DNA from 4 places in the Tritonibacter sp. SIMBA_163 genome. Region 3 is predicted to be linked to each of the others. Evidence: riboswitches for the same ligand, from Rfam matches in the RefSeq annotation. Region 3 holds a riboswitch; each other region holds the start of a gene.
What was found. A riboswitch is a leader RNA that binds a small molecule or an ion and turns the genes downstream of it on or off. The one in region 3 is predicted to bind cobalamin.
Positions count from the first base shown of each region.

Region 1: it holds a riboswitch for cobalamin, as region 3 does, so the genes downstream of both, R0J92_RS07460 (hypothetical protein) here and R0J92_RS01265 (CbtB domain-containing protein) in region 3, are expected to answer to the same signal.
Region 2: it holds a riboswitch for cobalamin, as region 3 does, so the genes downstream of both, nrdH (glutaredoxin-like protein NrdH) here and R0J92_RS01265 (CbtB domain-containing protein) in region 3, are expected to answer to the same signal.
Region 4: it holds a riboswitch for cobalamin, as region 3 does, so the genes downstream of both, R0J92_RS19805 ((2Fe-2S) ferredoxin domain-containing protein) here and R0J92_RS01265 (CbtB domain-containing protein) in region 3, are expected to answer to the same signal.

Region 1 covers NZ_JAWJBP010000003.1:113,312-117,300, reverse strand. Annotated here, with positions in the region: gene R0J92_RS07470 (5'-nucleotidase C-terminal domain-containing protein) at 1-1,508, shown strand, start outside; RNA gene ffs (signal recognition particle sRNA small type) at 1,584-1,682, shown strand; cobalamin riboswitch at 1,805-2,046, shown strand; gene R0J92_RS07460 (hypothetical protein) at 2,168-2,566, shown strand; gene R0J92_RS07455 (dual specificity protein phosphatase family protein) at 2,648-3,178, opposite strand; gene R0J92_RS07450 (DNA polymerase III subunit gamma/tau) at 3,431-3,989, shown strand, end outside.
Region 2 covers NZ_JAWJBP010000014.1:22,931-26,919, forward strand. Annotated here, with positions in the region: gene R0J92_RS16685 (ATP-binding protein) at 1-677, opposite strand, end outside; gene R0J92_RS16690 (GFA family protein) at 1,126-1,506, shown strand; cobalamin riboswitch at 1,588-1,782, shown strand; gene nrdH (glutaredoxin-like protein NrdH) at 1,882-2,103, shown strand; gene nrdI (class Ib ribonucleoside-diphosphate reductase assembly flavoprotein NrdI) at 2,119-2,541, shown strand; gene nrdE (class 1b ribonucleoside-diphosphate reductase subunit alpha) at 2,523-3,989, shown strand, end outside.
Region 3 covers NZ_JAWJBP010000001.1:283,719-287,707, forward strand. Annotated here, with positions in the region: gene cobF (precorrin-6A synthase (deacetylating)) at 1-173, opposite strand, end outside; gene R0J92_RS01255 (hypothetical protein) at 272-769, opposite strand; gene R0J92_RS01260 (CbtA family protein) at 841-1,539, opposite strand; gene R0J92_RS01265 (CbtB domain-containing protein) at 1,544-1,714, opposite strand; cobalamin riboswitch at 1,754-1,968, opposite strand; gene R0J92_RS01270 (DUF1636 family protein) at 2,079-2,414, opposite strand; gene cobA (uroporphyrinogen-III C-methyltransferase) at 2,411-3,142, opposite strand; gene R0J92_RS01280 (cobyrinate a,c-diamide synthase) at 3,139-3,989, opposite strand, start outside.
Region 4 covers NZ_JAWJBP010000025.1:16,068-20,056, reverse strand. Annotated here, with positions in the region: gene R0J92_RS19810 (ABC transporter substrate-binding protein) at 1-460, opposite strand, end outside; gene R0J92_RS19805 ((2Fe-2S) ferredoxin domain-containing protein) at 447-1,166, opposite strand; cobalamin riboswitch at 1,253-1,468, opposite strand; partial or broken gene R0J92_RS19800 (histidine kinase N-terminal 7TM domain-containing protein) at 1,690-3,924, opposite strand.

The DNA of each region.
Region 1 (3,989 bases), on a different contig from region 3:
GCGCATTGCGCGCGCTGCCGTGCCCTGCGATTTGCAGCAACGTACACCCCTGCGCGCCTGACGTTGCATTGCATGTGAAACCGCACCTGATCCTGTCGCGCCGTATTCCGGGCGCTGCGGCGGATGCGCCCGAGGTGCGCGTCGGCCTGTTCTCCGTCCTGCCACCGCAAACCCTGTTGTGGGATGCCGACCACCTCGCAGGGCGTGTGCGCATCGACGATATGGTCGACAGCGCCCGCGCTGCCATTGCAACGCTTCGTTCAGCGGGCGCTGACGTGGTGATCGCCTTGGCGCATACCGGGCTTGCGGCAGCCCAGGCCGCGCCCGGAATGGAGAACGCCCTGCGCCCGCTCTCACACTTGCCAGGCCTCGATGCTGCGGTCGGCGGGCACACGCATCTGCTGCTGCCTTCGGCCAATGGTTCCGAGGACGGATTGGGCGTGCCTGTTGTGATGCCCGGCTCCAGCGGCTCTCACCTCGGCGTGGTGGATCTGTTTCTGGAGCAGACCGCGGACGGCTGGCAGGTGCAGCATGCGACCTGTGACCTGCGCGCGGTGAGCACCCGCTCGTCAAAAGGTCTGCAGCCGCTCGTACCCGAAGCGCCAGAGATGGTCGCAGGCCTTGCCACGGCGCACACCCGCACCCGCGCCGATATGGCAACCCCGGTTGGAACCTTGTCAAAGCCGCATCATTCCTACTTCACCTTCTTTGGAGAGGATCGGGCTCTGGCGTTGACGGCACAAGCGCAGGCCGCTGCGGTTCGCCCATTTCTCGAAGCTTCACCGCATGCTGAGCTGCCGCTTCTTTCCGCTGTGGCACCGGCGAAATTCGGCGGGCGGGCCGGGCCGCTTAACTATACGCATGTGCCCGCTGGCAAGGTGTCCCGACGCCATGTCGCCGACATTTATATCTACCCGAACGAGCTGCGCTGCGTGATTGTCAACGGTGCCCAGCTGACGGACTGGCTGGAAATGTCGGCCGGGCTGTTCAATCAGCTGACCCCGGATATGCCAGGGACCCTGCTGGCCAACCCGGATCGTGCGGGACATAATTTCGATGTGATTTTTGGGCTGGAGTATGAGATCGACCCAACCGCCCCCGCGCGTTTTGATGCGGACGGGCGACCGGTCAGCGATGCGCCGGGACGTGTCAGGGACCTGCGCTGGAATGGGGCACCCCTGCGACAGGACCAACTGTTTGCCGTTGCCTACAACAGCTATCGCAGCAGTGGCGGGGGCAACTTCCGCATGCTGGAGGACGCTCCGACCTTGCAACTTGCGCCGATGATGATCCGGGATGCGGTCACGGCCTATGTGACCGGTGCAGTGCAAAAGGACCCGCTGGCAACACTTCCCTACCCCTGGCAGCTCCGTCCTGACCTAGGGGTGCAGGCGGTCGCCATCACCGGCCCCGGCGCACGCAGTTTCCTCTACGAGTTGCCGGACCACGTCGCCGCCAGCGCCACGGCAATGGAAAGCGGCTTCCTGTCGCTGACCCTGGATCTCTGAACGGACACGGCAGACCTGCCAGGAATCCCACGGCGCCGGGTTGTCATCATTCCATCATTTCCCTATATCGGGATTCGAGGGGTTGGCGCGGGCAAGCGCCTCGCCAACCTGGTCAGGTCCGGAAGGAAGCAGCCACAACGAGCCCCGCTTGGGTCGATGTCCAACCTCTCACTTCACGAAGCCCCGCCATTGGCGGGGTTTTGTGTTTAGAAGACCCCGCCGTATCTCTCGCCCGCCTGCGTGCGAGTATTATGCAGCTGCAGCGATAACATCGTTGACGACTCGGCGGGCAGCTCGCTACCCATATTGGTGATGGTTTCCAGCCGGCCCGCTTTGGCTGTTTGGAATGAAAAGGGAACATGGTGAGGCGACGGGTAACAGACCCAGACCCAAGTCCATGACTGCCCCCGCAACTGTAAGCGGCGAGCAACCCGGTATGACCACTGGTTCCAGAGGCCAAGGCGGCCAGTTGGACCGGGAAGGACCGGCACGCAGCGACCCGCAAGTCAGGAGACCTGCCATCACCGAAAGAACCTGAAACCGGGCGGGGTGTCCTGGATGAGGTCTGATGGCACGCCGCAGGTTCACTGCATCCCCGCTGCCAACGGTCTCTCCTGCCGCACCGCCCCGACATGATACTTTGTGCGGAGGGCACTTTGATGGAAAATCCCGAACAGACACATGATTTTGTGGCGACAACCTGTATGCATCTGGGCCGCCCCTGCCCGGCGGCAGAGCGTATGTTGCGTGCCCTTGCCGGAGCGCTTGACCGCGCACGGGCCGTCACCCGTGACGATTTTGAGATTTCGGGCGATAGCCAGCTCGACGGCTGTGAAAAAGCCTGTCCGGCGCGGTTCGCCGCCAGTCATGATCGCATCCGGGTGTTCTGTGATGTCTCAGCGACCACCGAGACCGAAACACTGGACCGGTTTGCCGATGCCATGCTGTCGCCGGACATGGCCGATCTGTCGGCCCGCAGTGCGGCAGAGGTGCCGCGCGCCTTTGGTGAAGCCCGGCCCCTCAGCCTGACACGCGCCGAAACCATTGTGCCGATGTAGCCTCCCGCGACCCGGCCAGAGCGCCTGCCGCTCCACGCGAACATCCAGCCCTGCCGATCAGCTAGAGCTGCCATCGCGCGACTAAGGGGCGCTGCGAAGCCCTTGGGCCCAGATCAACTGCGCATCGGTTTCCACAGCGCAGGGGCGCTGCGCCCGCAATCGTGCCAATGCGGCATCCGGGCGCTCCCCGCTCTCGATCATCAATCGCAAGGCAACCATACCGGAGCGCCCGCAGCCGCCCCTGCAATGCACCAGCACTCGACCGCCACCTGACATCGCCTGACGCGCCAACGCGCTGACATCGGCCCAGCGATCCTGCATGTCGTCGCCAGGGGTTTGAAAATCATCCACAGGCAAGTGGAACCAACGACTGCCGAGCCCCTGAAGATCGCTGCCGATATTCTCGACCCCCAGGATGACGTGCTCCACGCGGGTGGTCATCGAGATTACGATCGAGGGTTTCCATTCTCCGATCAGTCGAAGATCACCAGCGTAATCGCCCCCTGCCCCAGGTGCCTGGCTGAGCGCAAGAATGCCGTCACCAATCGACAGCGCATGAAGCACAAGAGGTTGCGCAGCCGGGTGCGGCTGCAGTTCAGAAGCACTCACCATTTAATCTCCCCCCCGGGAGGCGCGACCCTAAACCCGCGATACAGTACAAGATACCATAGCCTCGGCAAGCAGCTGATCGGTAGCCTTTTTTGCACGCGGCCAGATTCACCCTGCTCAGTGTGCGCCTTGTAACACGCAGGCCGCGCAACAGCGGTGGACGAAGCGCGCGGTGCCGCTTAGTTTGCACGGGATCATTTCGGCGCCGTCCACGAATCCGGGCAGCGCCCCTCAAAGACCATCCGAAAGGCCCTCATGAGCGAGCATAGCCCCGAGACCGCCCCCGCCCCGCAAGGCGGACAATATCAGGTTCTGGCACGCAAGTACCGGCCCGAGACCTTTGCCGATCTGGTTGGTCAGGACGCCATGGTGCGCACGCTGAAGAACGCCTTTGCCGCGGATCGGATCGCTCAGGCCTTCATCATGACCGGCATTCGCGGCACCGGCAAAACCACCACCGCGCGGATCATCGCCAAAGGCATGAACTGTATCGGCGAGGACGGTACCGGCGGCCCCACCACGGAGCCTTGTGGCAAATGCGAGCATTGCCTGGCGATCATGGAGGGGCGCCATGTGGACGTGATGGAGATGGACGCCGCCTCGCGCACCGGGGTTGGCGACATCCGCGAGATCATTGACAGTGTGGCGTATCGTGCGGCGTCGGCCCGCTACAAAATCTACATCATCGATGAGGTGCACATGCTGTCGACCTCCGCCTTCAACGCGCTGTTGAAGACGCTGGAGGAGCCGCCGGCGCATGTGAAATTCATCTTTGCCACCACCGAGATCCGCAAGGTGCCGGTGACGGTGCTGT
Region 2 (3,989 bases), on a different contig from region 3:
AAGTTACGAAGTGAGAACAATTCGGGCTGCAGTTCGATTTTTTCAGATTTTATCTGTGAAAAATCCAAAACATCATTGACGATCTTAAGTAACGCATTTGCAGAATTGAAAATTGTATTCGCAAAGAGCGACTGCTCCTGATCCAGATCTGTTTCTTGCAGCAATTCACAAATTCCCAGGATCCCATTCATTGGAGTTCTGATTTCGTGACTCATATTGGCAAGAAATCTCTCCTTGGCCTTGTTCGCTTGCTCCGCCTTCTCTTTGGCGATCCGCGTTAGTTCCAAAGCAACATCGCGTTCACGTTCAGAGGTGATGTCTTCGACGGACCCCACCAGATGAGTAAGCTTCCCCGCTTCGTCAAAAACCGGGGTCATCGTGTTACGAATATACTGCGTACCCAGAACGGCGGGCAAATTTATCTCATATGTCGTGGCCTTGGCCGTCCGCACCACATTCTGCTGCACTGCAAGGGCACGTGCACCAGTGGAGCCGCCAAATATCTCCAAAGCGGATTTCCCGAACCAGCCGCTTTCGGGAAGCTGTGCGATTTCCCGCGACCGTTTGTTGATCGCTATATATCGGGGGATCTGGTCGTCACCGACTTCCAAAACGATTACCGCCATGCCTATAGCATCCAATATGGCATAGAGTTCGTTCACTTGCAGTCGTTTCACGCGTTTGTCCCTTTGTGCAGGAGAGCACCTACCGCAGTATGCCGGGGGCAACATCTAACCGAGCATATCCTAGTACCGAGTTTCTCTAAACCAAAATTGAACATGGAGGTCTTCCGGAGGTTCAAATGCGCTGAATTGCGCAGCCTTGGGCATGACGACATCCGCCTGCATCCCTGCCAGCGCCCAGACCCTCGCGATGAGGGATGCCGTCGGCAAAGAGACAAGAACGCCGGAGGGGATTGCCTACGGCCCCTGCCAAGGTGCGACGGCGCAGATAGCGTCGGTCTGATGTACTGGCGGCACAATAAATGACATTCTCCGAGCTTTCCCGGACGGAACACCGCCCGGCCCGTCGGCCCGCCGCCAGCGAACCTGTCACCATGAGAGCCTTTCATCGCACCGACGCGACATGCTAAACTTTTGTGGACGCGAGATGTGGAGGCGCAAGATGACGACGGTGACAGGGGGCTGCCTGTGTGGAAGTGTCCAGATCACAGCAGTCGGACCGCCGTTGCGCGTTGGCATGTGCCACTGTCTCGACTGCCGCAAGCATCACGGTGCGGTCTTTTACTGCGCCGCAGTATTTTTGCAGCAAAACGTGACCGTCAGCGGTGATCTGCGCCACTATCAGGAGCGGTACTTCTGCCCTACATGTGGATCCTCCGTTTTTGCCAAAAGCGGCGATGAGATAGAAGTGCATCTGGGCGCCTTGGATAAGCCGGACATGTTTGCGCCAGAGTATGAACTCTGGGTGCAGCGGCGTGAAAGCTGGCTTCCTGCGCTCGACGGCCGCCCGCAACACGATCAAAACCGGCACCAAGAAGACTAGCGCGCAGCTATCCACATGCCTCTGTGGAAAACTTCCCTGAAGAAACCATACACCATATATTGACCATTTGCTGGATCTGCATCAATATCGTGTTGCTTTGGTTCTTGTGAGGCGACTCGCAAGCAATGAGGGAAATCGGTGAAAAACCGACGCTGCCCCCGCAACTGTAAGCGGCAAGTCCACCCTGGGCCACTGATGCGCACTACGCATTGGGAAGGCGGGATTGGGCATTTGAGCCGTGAAGCCAGGAGACCTGCCAAAGCAGACAACGACGACCGCGGCGGAGGGCCCGGACGCGTGACACGGTGCTGTTTCGGCGCCGGGTTCCGTGTCCCCTTTCGTCCAAGCAGACAAAACCTGAGGGACCCTTTGCCGATGAGCATCACCGTCTATTCCAAACCCGCCTGTGTGCAATGCACCGCCACCACCCGCGCACTCGAGGCGAAGGGGATTTCTTTCGACGTGATCGATCTGACCGAAGATGCTGCCGCAATGGAAATGGTACAGGGCCTTGGTTACCGTCAGGCCCCTGTGGTTGTCGCTGGCCAAGAGCACTGGGCCGGGTTTCGCCCCGACCTGATCGGCCGTCTGGCCTGATCCGGCGCTGATCGGATGGCCGGGCTCGTCTTTTTCTCTTCACGATCGGGCAACACGGCCCGATTGGTGGAGCGCCTCGGGCTGGAGGCTCTGCGGCTGCCGCAGGCAGGGCCGCCGCCTGAGCTGGACGCGCCTTTTGTACTGGTGTCTCCGACCTTCGCCGACGGCGAAGGGCGCGGCGCAGTGCCCAAGCCGGTCATTCGGCTTTTGAACAACACACGCAATCGCGCCTTCCTGCGGGGCGTGATCGCGGGAGGCAACCGCAACTTTGGTGCGACCTTTGCCCTTGCCGGTGAGGTCATCGCACGCAAGTGCAGCGTCCCCGTTCTCTACCGCTTTGAACTGGCGGGAACCGAAACAGACATTACCCGCATCCGCGCGGGCCTTGCCCGGTTCTGGGCAGCACAGGAGAGCCAGACATGCTTGACGCAAGCGTAACCGCCGATCTCGACTATCATGCCCTGAACGCGATGCTGAACCTCTATGATGATGAGGGGAAGATCCAGTTTGACGCCGACCGCATGGCGGCACGGCAATATTTCCTGCAGCATGTGAACCAGAACACCGTTTTCTTTCATTCGCTGGAGGAAAAGCTGTCCTATCTGGTCAAGGAAGGCTTCTATGAAGCGGCTGTGCTCGATCAATACGAGCGCAGTTTCCTCCACCAGATCTGGGACGCGGCCTTTGCCAAGAAATTCCGGTTCCCGAGCTTTCTGGGGGCGTTCAAATACTACACCTCCTACACGTTGAAGACCCGTGACGGGCAGCGCTATCTGGAGCGCTACGAAGACCGGGTGGTGATGAACGCGCTGACGCTGGCGCGCGGTGATGCTGCGCTGGCGATGCAGCTGATGGGCGAGATCATCGACGGCCGGTTCCAGCCTGCCACGCCGACCTTTCTGAATGCCGGCAAGACGGCGCGGGGCGAGTTCGTCTCCTGCTTCCTGTTGCGGCTGGAAGACAACATGGAAAGCATCGGGCGCGGCATCAACTCCGCCCTGCAGCTCAGCAAACGCGGCGGTGGCGTGGCCCTGATGCTGACCAACATTCGCGAGCATGGCGCCCCGATCAAGGGGATCGAGAACCAGTCTTCCGGGGTGATCCCGGTGATGAAACTGCTGGAAGACAGTTTCTCCTACGCCAACCAGCTGGGCGCACGTCAGGGCGCAGGCGCGGTCTATCTGAACGCCCACCACCCGGACATCCTGCGCTTCCTCGACACCAAGCGCGAGAACGCCGATGAGAAGATCCGCATCAAGACACTGAGCCTTGGCGTGGTCATTCCCGACATCACCTTCCAGCTCGCCAAGAAGAACGAGGACATGTATCTGTTCTCGCCCCACGACGTGGAAAAGGTGTATGGCAAAGCCTTCTCGGAAATCTCGGTCACCGAGAAATATCACGAGATGGTGGACAACCCGCAGATCCGCAAGAAGAAGATCAACGCCCGCGCCTTCTTCCAGACCATTGCCGAGATCCAGTTCGAATCCGGCTACCCCTACATCATGTTTGAGGACACGGTGAATTCGGCCAACCCGATCGCCGGTCGGATTTCGATGTCCAACCTCTGCTCCGAGATCCTGCAAGTGAACACCGCGTCCGAGTTCACGGATGACCTCTCCTACGCGCAGATGGGCACCGATATTTCCTGCAATCTCGGCTCCATGAACATCGCCCGCGCCATGGATGGCGGCGATCTGGCGGGCACCGTGGGCACCGCGATCCGGGCATTGAATGCGGTGTCGGAAATGTCCGCCATCGATAGTGTTCCCTCGATCCGCAAGGGCAATGACGAAGGCCATGCCATCGGTCTTGGCCAGATGAACCTGCATGGCTACCTCGCCCGCGAGCGCATCCATTACGGCTCGGCTGAGGGTATCGACTTC
Region 3 (3,989 bases):
ACCCCCGCCAGCACCTCGGCGCAGATCGCCTGACGCAGCCCGGCAAGGTCATCCTTACCTGCACCCTTGTTGGGGATCAGGATCAGATCCTGCGCGCCGAGCGCTTCCACCGCCTGCAACGTCAGATGCTTGGGGTTGCCGGTGCCGATACCGATCAGGCTGAGGTGGAGCATGGGGCGCAATCTCTCAAGAATAAATGGGCGGACAGATCTGCCCCGGTCTTGGTGCCGTGTCCGGGGCAGGTCAAGGGCATGGTCTCAGGAGCGCACCATCAGCGCGTGTCCACGGTCACCGCAGCCTCGACCGGGCTGCCGTCAACCGCGATAACCCCGTGGCTGTTGGAGTTCAACGAGACCTTCACTTCCACCTCACCCTCGGGCAGCGCGCCGATATGCATCCAGCGGCCATAGAGCCGCCCGATCTTTTCGCCGTTGACATAGACATGGGCGTGGCCTTCGCCCGCCACATCAGCACCGGAGGCGTTTTCGGGCGCAAAGCGGAAGTTCTGCGGCATCGCGTGCAGGTTCCAGCCCGACATCGGATCGGGGGTCAGTGCAATCTCCAGCGCCGGGGCCTCCGGGCCAGCGGCGATATCGACCATGGCGGAGTGATCATGTGCGGCCATTTCGGCCTGACCGCCGCCGCCGTGATGGGCGGGGTCGCCGTGGTCGTGGCCATCAAAGGTCACGCCATTTCCGGCGGCGGTGACAAAGCCGATGCCGCCGCCAAAGACAAGACCGATGGCAAACAGGGCGAGCGAACGGGACATGGGGTCTTCCTTCAATATGGAAATCCCCGCCGGGCGCGATGTGCGCGGCGGGGATCATCAGGCGTTCTGGGTCACGCTGCAGCTGCGTCGCGGGCGGACTCGGTCTGCCAGAAATAGGCGGCAAAGGCGCCCAGCAGCACCCAGGCGGCCATGCCGATGCCAAAGGCCCGCGCGGCAAACAGCGCCCCGATCTCGGTCGGCACCGGGCCGGTGAACGTATCGGGCTCCGGCGCGCCGATCACATGCGGGGCGATCAGCAACAGCGCCGCCACCACGTAGGACACCAGATTGCCGCCAAAGGCGATCAGCCACATGGCAATGCCGGCGGTCGCAACGGTGGCCACCCACCAGATCTGACGCGCGCCCACATCGGCGGCGGCGACGCCGGGTACTTCGGGGGCCAGGGTGAAGCCGGGCGCGAAGTGAAAGGCGACAAAGCCCGCAATCCCCCAGATGATGCCGTGGCGTGCGGTGACCACATGGCCCTGACGCTCCGCCTGCGACATCAGCGCCACCAGAACCAGCGCGTAGCCGGTGTAGGTCAGCATGGTAAAGAGGATGCTCAGCAGGTTGCGCATCGGCTCGTCGAACAGGCCCGGCAGCTCGGGATGGGCACTGACGGGATCACCGCCGAAATGCACCAGCGCGCCGGTTTCATAAAGTTCGGCATGCAACAGCACCGGCTGCACGAAGAAAAGCTGCAGCAGGGCGACGATCAGCCCCGCTGCAGCGCCAGCGAACAACGCGCTGGTCAGAATACGTGTGAGCATGGTCTTAGTGGCAGGGAAAGCCGGTGGCGTGGCGCACGTCATGCGCCGCATCATGCAGGGTCGAGGCCTGCACATGGCCGGTCACGGTGATGATGCCGAGACCCAGAACCATGGCAAAAAGCGCCGGGATGATGCTGGAGACGGATGTGGTCGAGGTAAGCGTCTTGGTCGTCATGTGTGTGTCCTCCGTGCCGTCACACCCGACGGCAGACATAAAGTTCTCGTTCCATACGGTCGGTCTCCTGACTCGCGGGTCACGGCGATCATCCTCCTTCCCGGCACGCAGGCCAGTGGGTTCAGAATGTCGCTCGCCGCTCACAGTCGCGGGGGCGGTTGGGGCTTCGGCGCCGCGATTGGGTCCGCCGTTCCTCATTCCCGTTTCAGTCCCGATGCTTTGCATCATCAGACACCGTATGCATCTGTTGTGCCTTGCGCGCTTTGCTCCGGTCAAGCGTGAATACGCCACCGGAGGCGCTGTTCGCGGCAGTTCCGTGATCTTCAGGGGGCTTGCGGAGGGCGGATAGCCTGTGGTGATGCGGTCAGGGCAGCTCTGCGGGGATGCGGGCAATGGCCTTGAACCGCAGCTCACCCAGCGGCCTTGCATCCGCCAGCGTGCCATCGGCGCTGCTGGCATAGAGGCGCAGGAACGTCAGGATATCGGGCAGATCCGCCGATGTGATCTCGCCAAACAGATAGGCGGTCTTGCCGCTCTGGCGGATCGCCAGGGTCTGTGGGCGGTCGCAGCCCGACATGCAGTCGACCTGCTGCAGCCTTGCGCTCAGCCCCGCCGCCGTCAGCGCCGCCGAGATCTGCCTTGGCAGGTCCGGGTCGGCAGTGCTGCAAATGCGGCAGAGCGTGAGCATCGGCTGTGTCATGCGGGCGCGTCTTCATCCGCCAGTGGACCGTAAAGGATCAGCACCGGCGCGGCGCTGTCGATGCAATCCAGCAGATCCGGCAGCGCCTGCACCGTGGTGCGGTGCAGCTCCTGCGCCGGGGTGGAGACGCCGAGGGCCACCAGCGTTGGCGTGTCCTGTGGCAGGCCTTCGTCCAACAGCAGCGCCAGCATCGACGCAAAGGTGCGTTTGCCCATATAGACCACGGTGGTGGCCTCCGGATCGGCAAGGGCGGCGAGGTTCATGTGATCCGGCAGCCCGCCGGTCACGTCATGGCCGGTGATGAACTGCAACCGCCGCGCGGTCAGCCGCCGCGTCAGCGGAATGCCCGCCGCCGCTGCTGCGGCCGAGGCGGCGGTGACGCCAGGGATGATCTCGTATTTGATGCCAGCGGCGCGCAGGGCGGTCAGCTCTTCCTCCAAGCGGCCAAAGACGCCGCTGTCGCCGGATTTCAGCCGCACGACCTGGGCGCCGGATTGCGCGTATTCCACCAGCAGTTTGCTGACGTGGTCCTGTTTCGGCGAGGGGCGCCCGGCGCGTTTTCCGACTCCCACCAGATCCGCATCCGCATGGGCATGGTCCAGGATTGGCCCCGAGGACAGATCGTCAAACAGCACCGCATCCGCCGCCTCCAGCCGTTTTACGGCCTTCACCGTCAACAGCTCCGGATCGCCGGGACCGGAGGAAACAAAGCTGACAAAGCCACTCATGCACGCTCTCCCTCATGCTCTGCGGTGATCAGATGGAAGAAGGTGCCGGTGACGTTGCCCTTGATCGAACCGGTCTCCGGCACCGGGTTGCCATCCGCGTCCATCACTCGGGCCAGCGGTGCGTCGGGCTCATCCAGAATGGTGGAGTAATGGAACTCATGCCCGCGCAGGAAGTCGCCGGTGTCAAAGCCCGGCATGCCCGCCTGCAGCTCTGCCCGGCGATAGCCGAGGTGGAACTTGCGCTTCTCATAGGACGTGACCAGCCCCAAGAGCCCGGCCATCTGGTGCCGCACGCCCGCCTTGTCGATCAGCGCCGCGCCAAGCGCCATGTAACCGCCGCATTCGCCATGCACCGGCTTCGTCTGCGCATGTTTCTGCAGGCCTGCGCGCCACGTCTCCGCCGCCGCCAGCGCCGCGCCGTGCAGTTCGGGATAGCCGCCGGGCAGCCAGACCAGATCGGCGTCCGGGGCGGGAGGTTCGTTGTTCAGGGGCGAAAATGGCAGGATCTCGGCTCCGGCGGCGCGCCAGCCTTCCAGCAGATGCGGATAGGTGAAGGAAAACGCCGCATCCCGCGCCAGCGCGATCCGCTGTGCTGGCGGTTTTGGCAAGGCCCGCGGGGCAGGGGCCGCAGCTGTGCTGGCCACCGCGCGGATCGCGTCAAGGTCGACGTTGTCGCGCAGGAAAGCCGCGTAGCCCGCAATCGCCGCCTCAAGATCGGGATGCTCCACCGCCTGAATGAGGCCGAGGTGGCGTTCGGGCAGCGTAAGATCGCCGCGCCGGGGCAGGGCGCCCAGCACCTTGACGCCCGCGCGCTCCATCCCCAGCCGGGTCAGCCGTTCGTGGCGCG
Region 4 (3,989 bases), on a different contig from region 3:
TGTCATGAAAGATCGGCTCGACCGTCAGCGGAACATCCTTCGGGTGTTTGACCTTGCAGGAGGCATCCACAAGATAGGTCCCGATACCCAGCCCGTGCCACTTCTCTGCGCCGCCCAAGTTGTCCTCGGAAAACGCTGACCCAAATCCTGCAAAGAGAAAGTCTGGTTCTTTCGCCAACACCACCTCGGCGGCGGGGTATTTCTCTGCCAGCACGGGGACACTGTTATACGCGGCCCGCCATTGCTCCGGAATTGCGTCGTCCATATAGGCCGTGCCGACCAGAGATTCCTCAAGGCCCAGGGCCAACATGACTTCTGTAGCCTGCTGGTTCAGGGTTATGGCCCGGGATGGCACGCTTTCAAACGTATGAGACACGCCGCAGCTTTCGACTTTGATAGGGTCAGCGTGTGCGGCGGAAGCAAAAAGACCAAGCGGCAGCAGCAGGCTACGCAGTTTCATGGGAGACTCCAGTTTGATGGAAAATAAGTGATTCAAGCCTGCCACCGCGCGCAAGAACGGTGGCGACAAAATTCTGAATGTCCGCACGGTCCGCCATGCGATACCAGTCCCCACGCGGGTAGTGCACGATCACCGGGCCGGCGTTGCAGGGAAAAACACAGCCCGTCGTGGTGACGAGACAACTGTCCGCAAGCCCTGCCCGACGGATTTCGACTTTCAGGACGTCGGCGAGGTTTGGGGCGTCTTTCACGTGACAGCGAGGCCCCGTGCAGACCAACAAGTGGTGCTGATGAGCTGGCGGCAGGTCCCAGCCCTTGCCTCTTTCCCCCTGTGGCTTCGCAGAAATTCGGCGCATTGGCAGCTCAGCCCGGGCGACTGCAGTGATCACGCCCATGTCACTTTCTGGGCTGGCAGAGAAATACAGCTCGGGCACTGGCAGGTCCTGCCGGGCAAGCCATGCGCCTGCAGCCCCGGGAAGCCATTTCTCCAATGACTGCGAAAACGGCAACCCCACGGGCCGCAGATCAATTCGTGTTGCGCCGCGTGCGCACAATTCATCAAGAGCAGACCAGAGGCCCGCTCCTTCCGCTTCCAGCCGGATCGCCAATGCAGGACCCGCAGTTGCGCCTTCGAGCTTTTGTGCCAACATGGCAAAGCGTTGCGCGCTCACATAGGTGGCGGAAATCAGGTAAAGATACGCGTGCATACCAACCTCCTGACAGGAGACGGGTCGCTGCGGTTCATAAGACCTTTGGCATCTGTCATCACGTCCTCCGCAGGCCCACCGCCCGCTTGGTTTACAGTCGTGATGGCAGGTCTCCTGACTTGCGGATCATTGCGCTCTCGTCCCTTCCCGATCCCGGTGGATCAGTGGTGCGTGACGGGGCACTTGCCGCTTACAGTTGCGGGGGCAGTTTCGGATTTGGCGCCTCTGGGCTCCTCCTCACCGAATTCCCTTTTCATCCCACTTGCCTTTGGCGTCGGGGAACCATCGCCCCTCTCTTGCGTCAGCAGCGCAATCCCTGTCAAGCGGCATGGCGAAACTGTCGTCGTTGCTTCAGACTGCATGATCACGCGAAAATATATATGCCACGTGCGCCGAGATAGACCATTCGATCACTTCCCGGGAGAAGGTCTCGTGCACAGATAGTGGTATGGAGCCTGTTCTTGACGGTCTTGTTTGCGCAATAGGTCCTGCCCAATGCCGTCTGCCTGCCGGGTCATGCCGGTTACCGCGGCAACGCCGCCTTGTCTTCGGCGCACTGCGCGACCTTGCGGCGAACGGTTTGGATCATCTTAAGAAATGGCTCTTTGGACACCGGCTTTGCCAATACCTCATCCATGCCCGCCGACAGGTAGTGAGCAGATTGCTCCGGCATCGTATTCGCGGTCACAGCCACAATAAACCCGGGTTCGCGCCCGCCTGCCTGCTCCAGAGAACGGATCCGTCGAGTGGTCTCGACCCCATCCATTCCAGGCATTTGAATATCCATCAAGATGATATCGAACGCCAGATCCCGCGCCAGTTCGATTGCTTCTGCTCCACTTGAGACGGATTGAACCCGGCAGGATGATGAGGACAGGAACTTTTCCAAAATGAACCTGTTTGTCTTGTTGTCGTCGACCACCAGAACATCCATCACGGGCATAACGGGCAATACATCTGAGAACGCGTCAGGGCGGTTTTCGAGATCCAAGATATCATCTGCCGGGATCAAGGGCAGTCTGATTTCGAATACCGCACCCTTCGTAGCGGAAGGAGCCAGCCGCAATTCCCCCCCCATCAGATGACAAAGCTCTCGGGAGATTGAAAGCCCCAGGCCAGTGCCACCGAATTTTCGCGTATCACTGCTATCGGCCTAACGAAACGGCTGGAAGATCGCATCACGAGCCTCGTCGGGCACCCCAGGCCCGGTATCGCTGACACGCACCAATAGGGTCATGCCATCGTCAATGGCTGTGGCGCTTATCAAAACCTGTCCGACTTCGGTAAACTTGACGGCGTTTGAAACGAGGTTGTGCAGTACTTGTCGAAACCGGTGAACATCCCCGTTGATAACCTTGGGCAAGCTGTCCTCGATGTCGATGCTCAACGTCAATCCCTTCTCGCCCGCCGTTGCCGCGAACAGGGAGCCTGCGCCCTTGACGATGTCTCGCAGAACGAAGGGGCTGTTTTCCAGCACCATCTGCTCTGCTTCGATTTTGGACAGATCGAGCACATCCCCGATCGTTGTGAGCAGAACTTGCCCAGAGCCTTCGATGACCTTCAGGTATTCCTGCTGCTCGTTATCCAACACAGTGTCGCTCAATACCGATACCATCCCCAGCACGCCATTCAGTGGTGTGCGTATTTCATGGCTGACATTGGCGAGGAAATTGGTCTTTGCGCGGTTTGCTGCCTCCGCATGTGCCAGCGCTTCACGAAGCGCCTCAGCGGAACGTTCTCTCTCGGTGATGTCGACAAGAGAAACCAGCCAACCCAGTAACGGCGTCTTGGTTTGGATCGGACTCTCGATCAAAGCCGTGCGTAAATCGAAGACATGCCCGCCGAGCCTAATCGGCTTGAGGCATTGGATTTCACCTGTCTTGCAGAGGTCGCTCAACATCGGCCCAACTTGGTCTAGCTGGTCGAGGGTCATCCCCTGATGCAAAATTGGCTCCCTGAACACATTCCTTGCCGCAGGGTTTGCGTCCGCAAGGCGTCCATCCGCGTCCATCAGGATCACTGGGTCGCGAGTGGCATAGAACATGAGGGTCCGCCCCTGAGATGCGGTGTCCATCATGGAATTGTTCACGAGAAGCCAGCTCAGCGCTATGAGCGAAACTGCAAATGTGAAGGGAGTCGGATCGAAGCCGAAAACAGTTAAATCCCACGCAATATAGGACAGGTTTGCCGCCATCGGCGCCGCGGTGATGATGATCAATGCCGCCAAAAATGGGCGGATCACATTCTTTGCTCTCAGAAAAGCAAACGCGAGCACCCCTAAAGCAATCACGAGAAATATATAGAGACCCGCGGCAACAACAAAAAACAAAGGCCCATGATCAAATTCGACATAGGTGTATGCCCCCTCGGTCACAAGCCGAGTATCCACACCATAGAGTAGATGTGTCTGTGCGTTCGTGAGAGCAATCGCGCTGACCAAAATGGGCGGCGACATATAGGCAAAAAGCCGGAGCGTTCGCCTTCTTTCGCGTGTGTTTGAGGTGTAATCGCAGACAAAGAATGTCCATGCGACCGGCAGCACGACGATCCCCGGCCAAGCCGCCAGAGACCATCCAATTTTGCAGGTTTCGCCCGGTGAGGCCAAGTCTAAAACAACGGTAAAAAGCCACCACAACATCGCGGTCAAGGTCAGAACAAAGGCCAGTTGCCCTGCGAATGAGTTGTTTCGTGTGATCCGAAACAGCACAACAGAACACACCACCCATAGGGCAGCTGCAGAGCCAGAGGCCAGATTCATTTCCAAGTTTAAAAGGCAGGTCATAATCTACCTTGCCAAATCAAGTCTACAGAATGTAACGCGCG